Regions from separate parts of the Variovorax sp. PBL-H6 genome, predicted to be linked through region 2. Evidence: predicted binding sites of a transcription regulator. Region 2 holds the regulator's gene; the other holds the start of a gene.
The links. The regulator FNR, encoded in region 2, switches genes on or off when oxygen is low (the NO sensors DNR and NnrR bind a similar motif). The targets are predictions, from matches to a motif close to TTGATNNNNATCAA.
Positions count from the first base shown of each region.

Region 1: a site for FNR is predicted at 3,596-3,609, ahead of G3W89_RS17500 (universal stress protein). Genes of this name have one in related genera too.

Region 1 covers NZ_LR594659.1:3,704,433-3,713,426, reverse strand. The annotation lists gene phbB (acetoacetyl-CoA reductase) at 1-558, opposite strand, end outside; gene G3W89_RS17510 (hypothetical protein) at 922-1,674, opposite strand; gene G3W89_RS17505 (PHA/PHB synthase family protein) at 1,731-3,455, opposite strand; gene G3W89_RS17500 (universal stress protein) at 3,670-4,170, shown strand; partial or broken gene G3W89_RS33325 (cation-translocating P-type ATPase) at 4,167-5,480, shown strand; gene G3W89_RS33320 (cation-translocating P-type ATPase) at 5,473-6,849, shown strand; partial or broken gene G3W89_RS17490 (ZIP family metal transporter) at 6,918-7,057, shown strand; gene G3W89_RS17485 (aldehyde dehydrogenase family protein) at 7,064-8,497, opposite strand; gene G3W89_RS17480 (peroxiredoxin) at 8,546-8,994, opposite strand, start outside.
Region 2 covers NZ_LR594659.1:3,045,573-3,054,566, reverse strand. The annotation lists gene G3W89_RS14325 (YoaK family protein) at 1-758, shown strand, start outside; gene G3W89_RS14320 (hemerythrin domain-containing protein) at 811-1,404, opposite strand; gene G3W89_RS14315 (universal stress protein) at 1,436-1,858, opposite strand; gene G3W89_RS14310 (universal stress protein) at 1,997-2,518, shown strand; gene G3W89_RS14305 (bifunctional aminoglycoside phosphotransferase/ATP-binding protein) at 2,556-4,112, opposite strand; gene G3W89_RS14300 (Crp/Fnr family transcriptional regulator) at 4,193-4,924, opposite strand; gene G3W89_RS14295 (hypothetical protein) at 5,059-5,844, shown strand; gene G3W89_RS14290 (sulfite exporter TauE/SafE family protein) at 5,849-6,613, opposite strand; gene fnr (fumarate/nitrate reduction transcriptional regulator Fnr) at 6,760-7,476, shown strand; gene G3W89_RS14280 (hypothetical protein) at 7,457-7,702, opposite strand; gene G3W89_RS14275 (FixH family protein) at 7,708-7,992, opposite strand; gene ccoG (cytochrome c oxidase accessory protein CcoG) at 8,034-8,994, opposite strand, start outside.

The DNA.
Region 1 (8,994 bases), 660 kb from region 2:
GGCAGCGACCATGCCGGTGTCGGTATAACCGGGCGCCACCACGTTGGCAGTGATGCTGCGCGTGGCACCTTCGAGCGCAAGCGACTTGGTGAATCCGATGAGCCCGGCCTTGCTCGCCGCGTAGTTGCACTGGCCGGCCTGGCCCGAAAGCCCGTTCACCGAGCCCACATTGACGATGCGCCCGAAGCGCCGCTCGCGCATTCCCTCGATCACGGCGCGGCACATGTTGAAGCACCCACCCAGGTTCACGTCGAGCACCTCGCGCCATTGCTCCAGGGTCATCTTGTGCAGCATGGAGTCGCGCGTGATCCCCGCATTGTTGACAAGGACCTCGACCGGTCCGAGCTCCGCCTGCACGCGGGAGACACCATCCCGGCATGCATCGAAATCGGCGACGTTCCAAGCGAAAACAGGAATGCCCGTGCGTTTGGAGAATGCGTGCGCAGCCTCCGTGTTGGTGCCGTAGTTGGCGGCAACGCGGTAGCCTGCGCCCTGCAGGGCTTCGGCAACGGCCGCTCCGATTCCAGCAGTGCCGCCGGTGACCAGTGCGATGCGCATGCTCAAGGCTCGACGACGAGGTTGTCGATCACGTGCGCAACGCCGCGTGTGATGGCCGGGCCCCAGGTCAGTTCGGCGACGATGTCGCTTCTGAGTTGAGCATCGGATTTCATGTGGGTCCTTTCGCAAGTCGGTGGGAGTCAGCCTCGGCGCTGATGATCCAGTGCTGCGGCGGCTGTCAACATGACTTTAGGTACGCAACCATCCCGGGGCCTTGCGCTGGATCAAGGGAACGAAGGCGGGTCAGCGCAGGCGAGCGCCTCCAAGGCACGAGCGCGCCTATGGCTCGGCGCTGCCCAACCAGATGGACTTGTCGGCGCGCGATGCCTGCCGCCCTTGGGGCCGACCGGAGCCGCGCCCTCGTCAGCGATCTTCGTGATCGCGACTTGCGTGCTTATGGAGAGGAACGACTTTGGCCGCAATCCGCACGGCCACGAAACCTGTATCGGCAAAACTCCCACTGAAAGTGACAATGCCGATAGTCGTCATGCCGGCCTGATAAGCGCCCCCATTCGCGTTGGACAGCAGAAAGCCGGCATCCGACTCCTGCTGGGGGGCGAAGAGCGCAAAGTAGGTTCCCGGCTCCAGCGGGACTTCGTCCAACGCGGCGCTTTCCATGGACACAGTCAGTGGGTCGTTGTCATGCGTCAGAGGGACGGCGGCGATCAGCAGGCGAGGATCAGGCGCGCCATTGATTGAGCGACGAATCTGCACCACGAACGGCAGCGTGTTCGGACATTGGGGAACGCCCGCGATCATGACGGCGCAGTTGTTCACCAAGGCCTCGATCTTGGTCAGTACCGATCGTTGCGTCAGCGTGAACTGCGGTCCGACCAGCTGGGCGCTGCCTATCAACTGCCCCGTGGAACCAGAGACGCTGAATGCCGTGCGGGATGTCGCGGTACCCGCCGTATCGAGCACGGTGTAGACCTGAGCGCGGACTTCTGCGGATGGCGCTAGCGCAAGCGTCAAGAACACGAATGCGACTCCTGCGCCCACCATCTTGAATCGGCGTGACGCCTGCGCGACGAAGTTCAAATGAGCCTTGGCCATCTCGATCTCCTTGCGGGAATTCCACCAGAGTGACAAAGCGCCGAGGATGTCGATTCTCGTCAACGCGTGCCTGGCTGTCCATCGTTCTTCGTCCGGACCATCGCGATGGTGTCCGGGTGTCATCGGGCGAGGACGTATGTGCCCGGTGCATCGCAGATCGGCGGGTAGCCGCGCTGTGGATGACCCATGCGCGGCGCCTTGCGACGGGGCCCGGAATGATCTGCCAGCCAGTGCTGTAGTGCGGGCCACCACGAGCCGTCGACCCGCTCGGCGCGCGCCACGTAGGTGTCGGGCGGCACGTAGGCGGCATCGCCGGTGCGCTGCAGGATTCGATAGTGGCGATGCGCGTGGCCGGGCTCGCTGAGGATGCCGCCGTTGTGGCCGCCGTCCGTCAGGACGAAGCAGATCTCCGTGTCGCAAAGCAGGTTGAGCTTGTAAACCGACCGCCAGGGCGCGACATTGTCCGTCCAGGTTCCCACGGCGAAGATCGGCACTTCGATGTCGCGCAGCGAGACCGGGTGCCCATTCACGCGATAACGCCCGCGCGCGAGTTCGTTGTCATGGAACAGGCTGCGTAGATAGTTCGCATGCATGCGGTAGGGCATGCGTGTGCCGTCGGCGTTCCACGCCATGAGGTCGGTGAACGGCGCACGCTCGCCGAGCAGGTAGTTCTGCACCATGGGCGACCAGATGCGATCGACAGCACGAAGTATGTTGAAAGCGCCCGCCATCTGTTCCGCCTTCAGGAAGCCTTGTCGGGCCATCATGTCTTCGATGAAGCAGAGCTGGCTCTCGTCCATGAAGAGGCTGAGCTCGCCCGGCTCGGTGAAATCGGTCTGCGCAGCCAAGAGGGTGACCGTTGCCAGACGATCGTCATGGTCGCGCGCCATGGCTGCCGCCCCGATGGCCAGCAGGGTCCCGCCCAGGCAATAACCGAGTGCGTGCACGCGCTGATCGCCGGTAATGGCTGAGACGGCGTCGATGCTGGCCATCAGCCCCTGCGCGAGGTAGTCGTCCATTCCAAGGTCTCGGTCTTGCGCGTCCGGGTTCTTCCACGAGATGACGAATACCGTGTGGCCTTGGTCGACGAGATAGCGAATGAGCGAATTGCGCCGCGACAGGTCGAGGATGTAGTACTTCATGATCCAGGCGCTCACCATGAGCACCGGCTCAGGGTGAACGGTGGCGGTCGCAGGCGCGTACTGGATCAGCTCGATCAGCCGATTGCGCAAGACCACCTTGCCGGGCGTGAGCGCCACCTCGCGTCCGGGCACGAAGGCCTCTGCGCCCTTGGGCGGCAGGTGGTCACGGCTGCGCTGAAGGTCTTCCATCCAGTTGCGCCCGCCTTGCAGCAGGTTCATGCCGCCGGAGGCGAGTGTCTTCTGCAACACCAGCGGGTTCGTGACGGGCGAGTTCGCGGGCGAGCACATGGCGTGCAGCTGTCGCGCGGAAAAGGACACGACCTGCTCGTGATGGCGCTCGACGCCCGGCACACCTTCGGTCAGCTCGCGCAGCCACTGGCTGCCGGCACGGAACGCCTGCCTGTAGACGCTGTAGGGCCATGCATCCCAGAGTGGATTGGCGAGGCGAGGATCGTCCTCGTTCGGATCGGGCGTCTCAGGACGATGGGAAGGCAATGAGCCAAAGCCCTGTAGCGCGGCTTCCGTTGCTTGCATCAGCGGGCGGACCATCAGCAGCTGCGCGCTGCGCGCGGGCTGCGCCGCCACGTGAATGGCCCAGTCCGACCAGGCCTGCATCAGCGCCGCGGGGGAAATGCCCTTGGTCAGCTCGGCAAGCTGGGCATGCAGCGTGCGGTCCACCCTGGCGTCTACGTTGTCATCCATCTTGGAATTTCGAATGTTGGTGAGCCGATGCTCCGCCAGGGCAGAGAAAGAACGGTTGCGCTGGATCAATGAACCAAGGACATCGTTCAGATTGCGCGGCAGCAGTCAGCAGGCAGCAGGCAGCGGCACGCGCCTTCGGATTGATGTGCATCAAGCCCGGCGCGAGCCCGCACGGCGAAACTGGCGGCCAATTCTTCTGCAGCCGGAGCCCGCCATGTACCAGCGCATCCTTGTCCCGATCGACGGCAGCACGACCTCGTTGCGAGGCCTGGACGAGGCGCTGCATCTAGCCAAGCTGACACGCGCGACGCTGCGGCTTGTTCACGTGGTGGACGAGCTGAAGTATGTGACCGGCTTCGAGACTTTCGCCACGTACAGCGGTGACGTGGTTCCACTGATGGCGATAGCGGGCAGGCAAGTCCTCGAACAGGGGAGGGAGCGCGCGCGCCTAGCCGGGATCGAGGCGGAGAGCGCCCTCTTCACCTCGCTCGCCGGCCGTGTCTCGGAGGTGGTCGTCGAGCAGGCGAAGGCATGGAAGGCCGAGCTCATCGTGATCGGCACGCACGGGCGTCATGGCGTTGCGCGAGCGCTGCTGGGCAGCGATGCCGAGCAGGTGCTGCGCATGTCTCCGGTTCCCGTGCTGCTGGTGAGAGGCCAGCCGGAAGATGAGGAAGGCGGCTTCGCGGCGGCATCGCCTGCCGTTGCCGAAGCGTGAGCCATGATCCCGTCGCGATCGTCACGGGGTCCGATCGTGGCCTGTTGACCGATGACGCGCACCTGCATTCTGCGGAGGCACTTGCCGCCAGTCTGGAGGTCGATCCGCAGTTCGGCCTGACCTCGGAACAGGTGATGCAGCGACAAGGCCGCTACGGGGAGAACCGGTTGCCCGAGGCTGTCCCGCGCAGCTGGGCCAGGCGGCTGCTAGAACAGCTGCGCGACTTCATGGTCTTGGTGCTGATTGCGGCAGCGCTGCTGTCCGGCTTCATCGGAGATTTCGCGGACACCATCGCCATCGCGGTCATCGTTCTGCTCAACGCAGCGGTCGGCCTCACGCAGGAGTGGCGCGCGGAACGGGCGCTGGACGCATTGAAGCGGCTGGCCGCGGCTCATGCGACCGTGCGGCGCAATGGTTGTGCCCAGGCGATCGACACGGCCGACCTGGTGCCGGGTGACGTGGTGCTTCTGGAGGCGGGCAATCTGGTACCTGCCGACCTGCGGCTTCATCGGACGGCGCAATTGCGCGTGGACGAGTCCATGCTGACCGGGGAATCCGTCAGCGTGGAGAAGCACAACGCCCGCCTTCCGGAGGGCCAGCATCCAACTGGCGACCGGCTCAACATGGCCTTCAAGGGAACGCTGGTCAGCCATGGGCGCGGGGAAGGCCTGGTGGTCGCCACCGGACCGAGGACCGAACTGGGACGCATCGCCGGCTTGTTGCGCGACACCGGCGCGCGAAGAACCCCCCTGCAACTGCGCCTGGCTGATTTCGGCATGCGACTGTCCCTCATTGTCCTGTGCATTTGCGGGCTGCTTTTCGGCATCGGCGTGCTCAATGGCGAGCCGTTGCTCCTGATGGCGCTCACGGCGATCAGCCTTGCGGTGGCGGCGATTCCGGAGGCGCTGCCGGCCATCGTGACCGTGCTGCTTGCCCTGGGTGCCCGCCGGATGGTGAAGGTGAACGCCCTGGTGCGGCGTCTGCCCTCCGTGGAGACGCTGGGATCGGTCAGCGTCATCTGCTCGGACAAGACCGGTACGCTGACGCAGAACCGCATGCAGGTGCAGGTTGTCGAGTTTCCCGGCGGCGGGACGCCGCAGGCGCTGTGGAACGCGGCCGTGCTGTGCAATGACGCCGCTCCGGACGCCGGCGGCGCGTGGGTCGGCGACCCGACCGAGACTGCACTGGTCGAAGCGGCCCAGGCCGGCGGGACCGACGCCCAAGCGGTGCGCCGTGCCCAGCCTCGTCTGCACGAATGGCCGTTCGACGCCGGACGCAAGCGGATGAGCACCTTGCATCGGGATGGCCAGGGCTGGCTCGTCGTCGTCAAGGGAGCGCCTGAGACGTTGGTGCCGCGTTGCACACGCGTTGCTGCGGGGCAGCAGGAAGACCCGCTCGACGTTGCTCAGGCACTCGCCGCGGCGGGGGCGATGGCTGAGCAGGGCCTGCGCGTTCTCGCACTGGCTCGTCGCGTGTGCACGCAGGATCCAAGCGGGCAGTCCTCGGAGCTGGTCGAGACCGATCTGGTCCTGCTGGGCCTCGTGGGCCTGGCAGTACCCGCCGCGACCCGAGGCGAAGGCCGCCGTCGCCGATTGCCGCTCGGCGGGCATCACGCCCGTGATGATCACCGGCGACCATCCGGCGACCGCGCTTGCCATCGCGCGGGAAGTCGGCATCGCCGAGACCGGCTCGATGGTCCTGACGGGGTCGCAACTCGCTGCGCTGGACGACTTGGCGCTGCAACGGTTGGCTGACGACGTGCGCGTGTACGCGCGAGTCGACCCGGCCCAGAAGATCCGCATCGTGCGCGCGCTGCAGTCCCGGGGCCGGTTCGTCGCGATGACGGGGGACGGCGTCAACGACGCGCCGGCGCTCAAGCAGGCCGACATCGGAGTCGCCATGGGCCGCGGCGGGACCGATGTTGCACGCGAAGCGGCGAGCCTGGTTCTGCTGGACGACAACTTTGCCAGCATCGTGGCTGCCGTGCGCGAGGGCCGGCGCATCTTCGACAACATCCGCAAGTTCGTCCGCTACGCCATCACCGGCAATTCGGCGGAGACCTGGACCCTGGTGCTTGCGCCGCTCGTGGGGATGCCGATCCCGCTGCTGCCTCTGCATATCCTGTGGGTGAACCTGGTCACCGACGGCCTGCCCGGACTGGCACTCGCTGCCGAACCGGCTGAACGCGGCGTCATGCAGCGGCCGCCGCGCCCGCCCGGAGAGAGCCTGTTCGCCGGTGGCCTCTGGCAGCACGCGCTGTGGGTCGGACTCCTGATCGGCGCGTTGTGCCTGGGCGTCCAGGCCTGGGCCCTGGCGACGGGGATGCATTGGCAGACCATGGTGTTCACGGTTCTGACGCTCTCGCAGATGACCTATGTGCTGGCCATCCGTTCGGAAAGTGACTCGATCTTCACGCAAGGGCTGGGCAGCAACTGGCCGCTGGCCGGCGCCGTGCTCTCAACCTTCCTGCTTCAACTGGCGGTGGTCTACCTGCCGCCGCTGCAGAAAGTCTTTCGCACCGAAGCGCTGGCCATCGGCGAACTGGCGATATGCCTTGCATGCGCGGCCCTGGTCTTCGCGACGGTCGAGATCGAGAAATGGTGGCGCAGGTCGGGGCCTGCCGAGGTGGCGAAGTCGCGGCCGGGGAATGCGGCTGGGCGCTCGACGCGCGTCCCTTGATGCGCGCGTCAGGTGTGATGCGCCTTGCCGACGTGCGCCCTTGGCGGTTTCGACCGATTCCCGCTGTGCTTTTCGCGGCGGGGGCGGTGCGCTTCGTGATCAGCCACGAGATCATCCTGGAGTTCCACCGCAAAGGCCACGAGGCCTTCGCGACGGCAGGTTGATGGTCGGCTTCGTGCCGATGATGCTGCTGGATAGCGCGCTGGGCCGATGCTCAGCCGTGCCGCACGGCCACCGTCTTGAGGGTGGTGAAGCCGTAGAGTGCCTCGAAGCCCTTCTCGCGGCCGTAGCCGGAGGACTTGACGCCGCCAAAGGGGAGCTCCACGCCACCACCGGCTCCGTAGTTGTTGACGAAGACCTGGCCGCTCTTCACGCGTCTGGCCATGCGGAACTGGCGCGCGCCGTCTTTCGTCCAGATGCCGGCAACGAGGCCGAACTGGGTGGCGTTGGCCTGCGCTACGGCTTCGTCTTCGTCGCGGAAGGACATCGCCGCGAGCACCGGGCCGAAGACTTCTTCCTGCGCCAGCCGGTGCGTCACCGGGACGTCGCGCAGCAAGGTGGGCGCCTGGTAGAAGCCGGTCTGGGGCGCCTCGTCGACCACGACGCCCTGAGCCACCATGGGGATTCCGGCGTGCTGCGCGTCGGACAGGAAGTCCCAGACGCGCTGCTGCTGGGTCTGGCGGATCAGCGGGCCGACGTCCAGGTCCATGGCGGCAGGGCCGACGCGCAGTGCCTCGAAGGCCTGGCCCAGGCGCTCCAGCAACAGCTCGTAGATCTCGCGCTCGACCAGCACCCGCGAGCCGGCCGAGCAGGTCTGGCCGGCGTTCTGCACGATGGCGTTGATCAGCACCGGGATGGCCGCGCCCAGGTCGGCATCGGCAAAGATGATCTGCGGGCTCTTGCCGCCCAGCTCCAGCGTGACGGGGCAGTGGCGTTCGGCCGCGACCTGCTGGATCAGTGTGCCGACCTTGGGACTGCCCGTGAAGCTGATGTGGTCGATGCCCGGGTGCCGGGCCAGCGCGTCGCCTACCTCGTGGCCGTAGCCGGTCACGATGTTGATGGCGCCGGGCGGGAAGCCGACCTCCGCCGCCAGCTGCGCGACGCGGATCAGCGACAGGCAGGCGTCTTCCGAAGGCTTCACCACGCAGACGTTGCCTGCGGCGAGCGCGCCGCCGACGCTGCGGCCGAAGATCTGCATCGGGTAGTTCCACGGAATGACGTGGCCGGTAACGCCGTGCGGCTCGCGCCAGGTGAATACGCTGTAGCCCTCCTGGTAGGGGATGGTCTCGCCGTGCAGCTTGTCGCAGGCGCCGGCGTAGAACTCGAAATAGCGCACCAGCGCCAGCGCATCGGCGCGCGCCTGCTTGACAGGCTTGCCGCAGTCGCGCTGCTCGAGCAACGCCAGCTCGTCGGTGTGCTCGGCGATCTTCTGCGACAGCCTGTAGAGCAGCCGGCCGCGTTCGGCCGCGCTGAGCTTCTGCCAGTTGCCCTCGAAGCAGTCGCGCGCGGCGCGCACGGCCGCATCGATGTCGGCTGCGTTGCCCCGCTGCAGCTCGTCGAAGGGCTGGCCGTCGGACGGGTCGAGGACGGGGAGGGTGCGGCCGGAGGAGGAGGGGACGTTCTCGTTGGCGATGTAGTGGAGCTGCATGGCTGAAATTGTGCGCGAAGGCGGCCCGCCCCGCCGGAGGACTGCCAGCTAGCGTTTGGCGGTCTGCTTCGGCAGCGCCTTGAGGGCATTGAGCATGCGTTCCACGTGCTTGTCCGGGTTGAGGTTCTGGTAGTAATAGGCGACCGTGCCGTTGGGCGCAACCACGTAGGACAGCCTGTTGGCGAAGTCGGGGCGCGTCTGCATCAGAGCGTCGAAACCTTCGATCACTGTCTTCGATCGGTCGGCAGCTACCGGAAACTTGCTCTGGCACTGCTTGACCGAGAAATCCTTCAGTGTGTCGATGTCGTCGGCCGAAACGCCGATGACAGTGGCGCCCGCCGCTTCGAACTGTTCCATGGCCTCGGCGAAGGCATGCGCCTCGATGTTGCAGTCGGTGGTACCGGCGGCCGGGAAGAAATACACCACCACGGGGCCCTTGGCCAGCGCGTCGGACAGCGAATAGTTGAAGGTCTTGCCACCCAGCGCGGCGGTTGCGG
Region 2 (8,994 bases):
CAGGTCGGAAGCGGACCCCGGGTGCCAATCGCCACCTCGGATTTGCGCTCGCGTTCGTGGCCGGAGCCGTCAACGCCGGTGGGCTCCTGGCCGTCCAGCAATACACGTCTCACATGACCGGCATCGTCTCCTCGATGGCCGACCACCTGGTGTTGGGCGTCTATGACGTGGTGCTCGGCGGGGCCGGTGGCCTTGTGTCGTTCTTGGCGGGCGCGGCGAGCTCGGCGGTACTCGTCAACTATGCGCGCCGGCGCCGGATGCACAGCGAGTACGCCCTGCCGCTGTTGGTCGAGGCCTCTCTGTTGATCTTCTTCGGAGTGGTAGGTGCCCGACTGTCCGGCATGCAAGGCTTCTTTGTGCCAGGCACCGTCATGCTGCTCTGTTTCATCATGGGACTGCAGAACGCGGTGATCACCAAGCTGTCGCATGCCGAAATTCGAACCACCCACTTGACCGGGATCCTGACCGACATCGGCATCGAGCTTGGAAAGCTGCTCTATCGGAATGCCGCCGGCCCACCTTCGCGCTTGCGCGTGATGGCCAACCGCGAACGTCTTCGCGTCCTCGCGCTTCTCGTCGTCTTTTTCTTTTGCGGCGGGTTGCTCGGGGCTGTCGGCTTCAAGCATGTCGGCTACGTTTCCACCGTTCCCCTCGCCCTGCTCTTGCTGCTTTTTGCGATTGTTCCGGCATTCGACGACCTGGCAAACCTGGCACGGCGGTGGAGCCGGACATCCAGACTGTCGCAAAGAAAGGAGTGACGGCGTCCCTGTGCCCAGAAGTGCAGCGCTTCGGCATGAGCCCTGTTGGCCGTCAGAGCTCCTGCGCCACAGGCCCGAGTCCGATCGGCGCAGGCACCGCATTGACGATGCGCCTGAACAGTTGTTCGTACTCCGTATCGGGCTCGCATCCGGCCAGGGCGTCCCGATTCGCGCTGAAGGACTGGTCGAGGTCTGCCCAGTCCTCGTCCGTCAGCACCCGCTCGGCCAGCGGCAGGATCTCCCGCTCCTCCAGTGCCATGTGGCCAAGGTAGAAGTCGACGTAGTGATCGACCGCCTGCTCGAAGACCTGGCGTCGCGACTCGCCCATCATCTCGAAGGCGAGCAGCGCGTGTTCCACGTTCCGGATCCGCCGCTCCCCGCGCGCGTGGTCGTCGTCCAGCCGATCGAGGAGCTCGCGCGACAGCGGCGTGCGGGCGCGCAGCTTCGGAAACAGCAGCTCCGACTCCTTGCGGTGGTGCCGCTTCTCGGGAAACTCATCCACGTAGAACAGCATCGCCCGCAATGCGCCGAAATCGGGCATCGTGCCTTGGCGCCGATGCTGCGCCAGCAGCAGCACGATGGAACGCAGCATGGCCGCAAGCGCCGCGTGTTCGTCCCGAATGATTCTGGTGGTGGTGTGCGTCATGCGATTCCCCCGTTGAAGTGGCGCGCGAATGTCAGCGCACCAGCAGCACAGGCACGGTGCACCGTGCCAGCACGTTCGTTGCGACCGAGCCGAGCACAAGGCTCTTCAGCGCGCCGGCTCCATGCGAGCCCATGATCAGCAGGTCGAACTTGCCCGCCTGCGCATACTCGGCAATCTCGTTGGCGGGATGCCCCACCTTGTGCACATAGGCCGCATCGATGTCCTGCTGCGACAACGAGGCCCGGATGGGCTCCAGCACGGCGCGTGCTTCGTCGTCGTAATAGCCCCGGACCATGTCGTGTCCCGCGAACGCCGCCGCCCGATGCGGCACCGGCAGAACCGCATGAAACACCGTATAGGCCTGGCCCGCGCCGAGCCACTCCTTGTGTGTTGCCAGGAAAGAGAGCATGCGCCTCGTGTAGTCGCTGCCATCCACCGCAAGAAGAATTTTCATGATGTGTCCGTATGGAAATGGGTTGGATGGCCCGATGTTCGCCGTGCCCTCATCGATCTCCCTTGCGCCAGATCAAGGTGCGTTGAATCGGAGTCCGGACACTGGTCGCCTCCGGTCCCACCACTGAAGGAGCTCCTCATGTACCAACGGATTCTTGTGCCCATCGACGGCAGTTCGACTTCGAAGCGCGGGCTCGAGGAGGCGCTTCGCCTTGCGAAGCTGACCCAAGGCCGGTTGCGGCTGTTCCACGTGATCGACGAGCTGTCGTTCGCCCTGTCGATGGATGCCTACGCCGCGTATGCCGGCGACTGGCTGAAGGTGCTTCGCGAGAACGGCAGGAGCACCCTCGCCGAAGCGGCGGCCACCGCCCAGGCGGCGGGCATCGAGGCAGAGACCGTGCTGTGCGACAGCTTCTCCGGCTCGGTTCACGAACAGGTGAACGCCGAAGCCGCCAAGTGGCCCGCGGACCTGATCGTCCTCGGCACGCACGGCCGCCGCGGGGTCGGCCGGGTGGTCATGGGCAGCAGCGCCGAGCACATCCTGCGGTACGCGTCGGTGCCGGTGCTGCTCGTGCGCGCCCCGGAAGCCGAATCGAAGGCCGAACCGGCGCCGGCATCGGTGCGCGTCAGCCTGCCAACCGGCGCGCTAGCGTTCGAATGAGGGACTGGTGGGCGTTGCTGCGCTGAAGCCCAGCCGATCAGTACGCGCGTGCGAGCCAGCGCGCGCACAGCGCGGCCACATCCAAGGTCCCCTCCGTGACGACTTCGAGGGCCACGGCGCCCTCCTCCCGGTCCAGCGGCTCGTGGGCGGCCAGCTGCCGCTCCAGCACCGCCAGGGTGGCCTCGGACGCATCGCGCCCCTCCGCCGCCCGCGCCGCCACCCGCCGACGCAGCTGCGCCTCGGCGGCGCGGCAGTCCAGGATCGAGAAGGGCACGCGCAGTTCGGTCGCCAGTGCCCGGAAGGCCAGCCGTTCCTCGCGCCGCAGGAAGGCGGCATCGACGATCACGGGATAGCCGGCCTGCAGGGCGGTGCGCGCGCACTCTGCCAGCCGGGCAAAGGTGCGCCGCGTGGCATCCGGCGTGTAAATCTCGGCATGCTCTGCCGATCGCTGCAGCGCACTCAGCCCGAAGAGACGCTTGCGCTCCACGTCCGACCGGATGCGGATCGCGCCGGCAGCTGCCACCAGTGCCGCAGCGATGGTCGACTTGCCCGAGCCGGACAGACCGTGGGTGATCAGCAGACGGGGCGCGCCCTCCGGAACCTGCGCCAGCCGTGAGGCACAGGCCAGATAGTCCGGTTCGTCGGGCGGGAGGCCGGCACCGGCCTGCACGCGCAGGCAGCCGACCAGGGCGCGCACCAGTGCCCGATGCACCTCGTAGAAGCGGAGCACCGGCAGGCCGGCATAGTCGCCGGTGTACTGCAGGTACGCGTCGAGAAAGCGGAACGCGAGATCCCGACGGCCATGGGCTTTCAAGTCCATCGTGAGAAAAGCGACGTCGCTGATCACGTCGATCCAGCGCAAGGCCGGATCGAACTCGATGCAGTCGAAGGCGGTCAGGCGGCCATCGAACCGCACCACGTTGGCGAGGTGAAGATCGCCATGGCATTCGCGCACCGCGCCACGGCGCTGCCGCTCGAGCCAGGCGGTGCGCAGCACCCGCCTCTGCTTGAAGACCCACGCCTGCAGGCCCCTCGGATACCGGGCATCGCCGACGGCACGCAGGCGCGCCAGCACATCGACCACCGGGCGCGCCACCTCCTCCGGTCCGCCGTACGCCGACGCCGGCGAGACGACCTGCGCACCCTCATGAAAGATGGCGAGCTCCCGCGCGAACTGCTCCAGCAGACCCTCTTCCAGCTGCCCGGCCGGGAGCAGGCGGCGCAGCAGCGCATCTTCGGGAAACCGCCGCATGCAGACGGCGAAATCGATGGGGTGGTCGTCGTCGCCGATGTGCGGCGCCTCGATCGTGCCGCACACCGCCACGACGCCGACATACAGCGACGGCGCGAGACGGCGGTTGAGCCGCACCTCCTCCTCGCAGAAGTGCTTGCGCGACGCCAGCGTGCCGAAGTCGACGAAGCCCAGCGAGACCGGCTTCTTCAGCTTGTAGGCATATTCCGCCGTCAGCAGCACCCAGGAAATGTGCGTCTCGACGAGCGAGACGGCCTGGCCCGTGTCCGATTCCAGGCGTTCGCGCAAGGCCGTGACCAGCCTGCGATGCACGGCGACGGCAGCCGGATCTGGCGATTTCATCCCGGCAGTGTGCACGGACTTGTGCATTGCGTGGCCCTACTCGCGCCGCGGGCGCAACGGTCCGCCGGCCGAGGCATGTCTCAATGCATCGCCGCAGCTTCCATCGGCGCCGCGATGTGCTGGATGAAGCTCGTCAGCGCCTCCACCTTCGGAATGTGGATGTCGCGCCGCCCCTTCTCCATGAAGCGGATCACGTCGCCGCGCGCCAGTCGCGAAAACGCACGGCTCACGGACTCCAGCGTCATCCCCAGGTAGTTGCCGATCTCGGCACGTGTCATGTGGAGCGTGATCTGATCGGTGCGCAACCCGCGCTGCGCGAGCGCGTCGGCCCAGTAGCGCAGGAAGCCCGCAACGCGCGCGTCCGCGGGCAAGGTGCAAAGCGAGAGAAGCGATTCGTGATCGCGCGTGAGCTCGCGGCTCATGGCCTCGTGCAGCGCGGTCAGCAACGCCGGGGTGCGAAGGGCAGCCTGGAGCAAGGCGTCGTAGCGGATCGCCCAGACCTCGCCGGTGTCCATGGCGATCGCGTCGCAGCCGTAGCGCCCTGCGGCGATGCCGTCCAGGCCCAGCCAGTCGCCCTTGAAGTGGAGCCCGACCACCTGCTCGCGCCCTTCGCCGGAGAGGTTGACCATCTTGAAGAAGCCGGAGTTGATCACGTAGAGGCAGGCGAACGGCTGCCCCACCTGGTAGACCGAGTCGCCCGTTCGCACGATGCGCCTGTGGATGGCGACGTTGCTCTCCAGCAGCTCCAGGGCATTCGCGATGCGCTGGGCGCCGGAGGGGGTGGACTTTGGGGGCGAGATGGCTTGGGTCATTGCATGTTCCTCGGATCGATGACCGAAGCTTAGAAAGGCACTGCAACCGGAGCGCCAATGCGACGGCCGCCTCGGTAACAGTGGGTGAACGCCGTGTGTCAGATCGGTATCAGCGCCTGCCAAGACGACAAACATTGACGGGCATCAAGCCCGGCGCGGCGGCAAGCCCTACCTTTGCCTTTGTGAAGTCCGCCCTCTTTGATCCTCATGTCCAGGCGCCGCTGCGCGAGCCGTTGCTCGCCAAGAGCATTTTCGAGACCTTCGTTGCGGTCGATCGCCTGCGTGCGGGCGCCCGTGCGGGCGCCCTCGGCCACCCGCTGCGCGGCAAGAACCTGGCGCTGCTGCTGGGGCCGGATTCGGGCGCGGAGGTCCCTGTGCTCCGGCGCGCAGCGCAGGACCTGGGCGCCCGCGTGGCAGAGCTTCGATTCACCGCTCCCGCGGACCCCGGAGCGCCCGCGCGCGACGACGTCCGCGTGCTGGCGCGCATGCTGGGCCGCATGTACGACGCCGTCGACTGCGGGCACCTGCCGCCCGCAGCGGCGCGCCAGGTCGAGCAGGACGCGGCCGTGCCGGTCTACCGTGGCCTGGCGCTGGACGATCATCCCGCCCGTGTCGTGGCGGACCTGATGACGCTGCGCGAGCAGCGCTCGCCGCCCGGGGCGTCGATCCTGTTCCTCGGCGACCCCTCCACCGTGCGGGGCCGCCGCTTCGTCGCAGCCGCCCGGGAGGCGGAGTTCGACGTGCGGATCGCCGGCCGCGGACAGTCCACGCGCGACGACGCGACCTTCCTCGTGGATGCCACGCACTCCCCGCACTGGTCGCTGCTGGCATCTGCCTGCCCTGTCGACGAGGCCCGGCGTGCGGAAAATCACCGCAGCGTGATCCAGGCCGTGCTGCTGGATACGATCGTCAAGGGCTGAGCCCTCAGCCGCACCAGAGCTCGATCTGGTGCCTCAGGTCGATGCTCAGCGCCTGCAGGGACATCAGCGCCAGCAGCGTGCCGGCGAGACGGGTTCCCCATGTGCCGCGCAGCAGCCCGGCGCCCCGGCCCAGGTGCTGCCACAGCCATGGCGCCGCCATCAGCGATACGCCGCTGCCCGCGGCGAAGAGCGCCATCACCCATGCGCCTTGCAAGGGGCCATTGGCCAGGCTTGCGAGCATCAGTGCCGAGTAGAGCAGTCCGCAGGGCATGGAGACCCACAAGGCGCCGATGGCGAGCAGGCCGGGCGCCGAGCCCGATGCCGGCCGCAGACGCATCGCGAGCGAGCGCCCGATGCGGCTCGCCCACAGCGGCTGGCGACCCAGCGCGGCCAACAGCAACCCCCAGGCCAGGACGAACACATGCAGCAGCACCCAGAGCGGGCGCAGCGCCGCCACCTGCTCGCTCGCCAGGGCCAGGCCCTGCGCCGCGACCGCGGCAAGCGCGCCGGCCGCCGCATAGCCGGCGATTCGACCCGCATGGAACAGCCATGGCGCGGACGCCCCTCGCACGCCTGCACGCGGCAGCGTCGCGACGCCCCCGCCTTCAGGCGCGCGGACGATCCGGATCACGCCGGCGCAGGCCGCACCGCACATGGCCACGCAATGCGGACCTCCAGCCAATCCCATCAGGAGTGCGGTGCCTGCAAGTGCCGTCTGCATGTTCAGGCCGGCCCGCGCCGCGGCAGCGCCGGCGACGAGGCGGTACAAGGATCGAGGGCAAGAGATGAATTCATCGCGACGGCCAGGGCGGGCAATGGATCACTATGCCGGCAGGCCGGCCTGCGGCCCTTGATGTGCATCAACCCGGCACCACCCGCCGCAGCCCAGAATCGGCGAAAACTTCATCGCCCTTCATGAAAGCCCAGAACATCAAGGTCTCCTGCTCGAGCTGCACCCTGCGCGAGCTCTGCATGCCGGCCGGGCTGGAGCCGGATGAGCTGAAGCGCATCGACGAGCTCGTTTCCACGCGACGCAAGGTGAGGCGTCGCGAGACCTTGTTTCGCAACGGCGAACGCTTCACTTCGCTCTACGCGATTCGCTCCGGCTTCTTCAAGACCCGCGTGGCCAGCGAGGACGGGCGCGACCAGGTCACCGGCTTCCAGATGGCGGGCGAGATCATCGGACTCGACGGCATCGTCAACGAACAGCACACCTGCGACGCCGTCGCGATCGAGGACGCCGAGGTCTGCGTGCTGCCCTTTCACCGCCTCGAGGCGCTGTCGCGCGATGTCAAGGCGCTGCAGCGCCACGTGCACCAGATCATGAGCCGTGAAATCGTGCGCGAGCACGGCGTGATGCTGCTCCTGGGCAGCATGCGGGCCGAGGAGCGGCTTGCGGCCTTCCTGCTGAACCTGGTGCAGCGGCTGCACGCGCGCGGCTTCTCGCAGTCGGAGTTCATCCTTCGCATGACCCGCGAGGAGATCGGCAGCTACCTGGGCCTCACGCTCGAAACGGTGAGCCGCACGCTTTCGAAGTTCATGACCGACGGCATCGTCGAGATCGACCAGCGCAAGGTGCGCATCGTCGATCCGGAAGCGCTGCGGCGCATCGTCAACCCTCCTGGCTGTTGATCTCCTTCGCCCCTCTCGTCAGCAGCAGCGTCAGTGCACTTGCGCCGGCCGCCAGCATCCAGAAGACGAAGAAGCCGCCTGTGTAAACCGCCTGGCGAGACAGGCCGATGGCTTCGCCGCGCCAGTGAAGATCGATCGGGTCGACCAGCGCGAAGACCAGCAGCTCGGTGGCGCAGGCCAGCAGGAAGGCGGGCCAGAGAATCGACATCCAGTTCTGCATCTTCATGATGTTCAGCGCCGGGGCGCGGGCACGTCGGAGTCCGGCGTCGCCGCGTGATTGCGTCCGGCCAGCGCCGGCAGCAGCTTCTTGTCGGCAGGGGCCCTGTCGATCTCGATGCCGCGGCGGGAATAGTCCGGCTCGATCACCGGATCGGGTGTTCGCACGGCGAGCCAGAGTGTGAGGAAGCTCGCGGCGACGACGATGGCTGGCCCCGCCATCACCATCCAGAGCAGCGGAAAGCGCCACCAGGCTGCGGCTGCCTCGGGAGTTGGCGAAATCGTCGTGTGGTCGTTCATCGAGCTCTCCTGGAGATTCGGATTCTGGTCGTGCGGAACATTCAACGGGGCACCAGGAAGACGGCCTTCTCCGACACCTGCGCGCTGCCGTCCATCGAGCGCACGTCGAAGTGCACCGGGTGGGAGCCGGCCGCCGCGCTGCCATACGGCAGCTGCAGCCGCACCGCGACCCAGCGCGACTGCGCGGGTCCCACTTCGACCGGATCGGCCGGCGACACGCCCAGCCCCTCCAGGCCGTGCGCCTCGACCCGATAGCGCTGCGGCCGCTCGGTCGCGTTCATGATTTGCAGCCGGTAGACGTTCTCGAGCTGCCCGCCCTCCACGATGCGTGCGAGCGAGGCGCGGTCGCGCACCACGTCGACCTTCAGCGGCGTGCGCACGACCAGGCTCGCGAGCAGCCCGACGGTCAATGCCATCAGCACCGAGGCGTAGATCAGCACCCGTGGGCGCAGGACCCGGCGCAGCACCTGGGCGCGCGTCCACCGGCCGGCCATCCCGTTCTGCGTCGCATACCGGATCAGGCCACGCGGGCTCGCCATCTTGTCCATGACGGTGTCGCAGGCGTCCACGCACAGGCCGCAGCCGATGCACTCGTACTGCAACCCCTGGCGGATGTCGATGCCGGTCGGGCAGACCTGCACGCACAGCGTGCAGTCGATGCAGTCGCCGACGCCGAGGGATCGCGCGTCGCTGCCCTTCGCCCGCAAACCGCGGGGCTCGCCGCGCGCGGCGTCGTAGCTCACGATCAGCGTGTCGCGATCGAACATGGCGCTCTGGAAGCGCGCATAGGGGCACATGTACATGCAGACCTGCTCGCGCATGAAGCCGGCATTCCCGTAGGTCGCAAAGCCGTAGAAGAAGACCCAGAAGACCTCCCACGAGCCCATGCGGGTCTGCAGGAACTCGAGGCCCAGTTCGCGGATCGGCGTGAAATAGCCGACGAAGGTGAAGCCGGTCCACAGCGCGATGCCGAGCCAGATGATGTGCTTGAACCACTTCTTG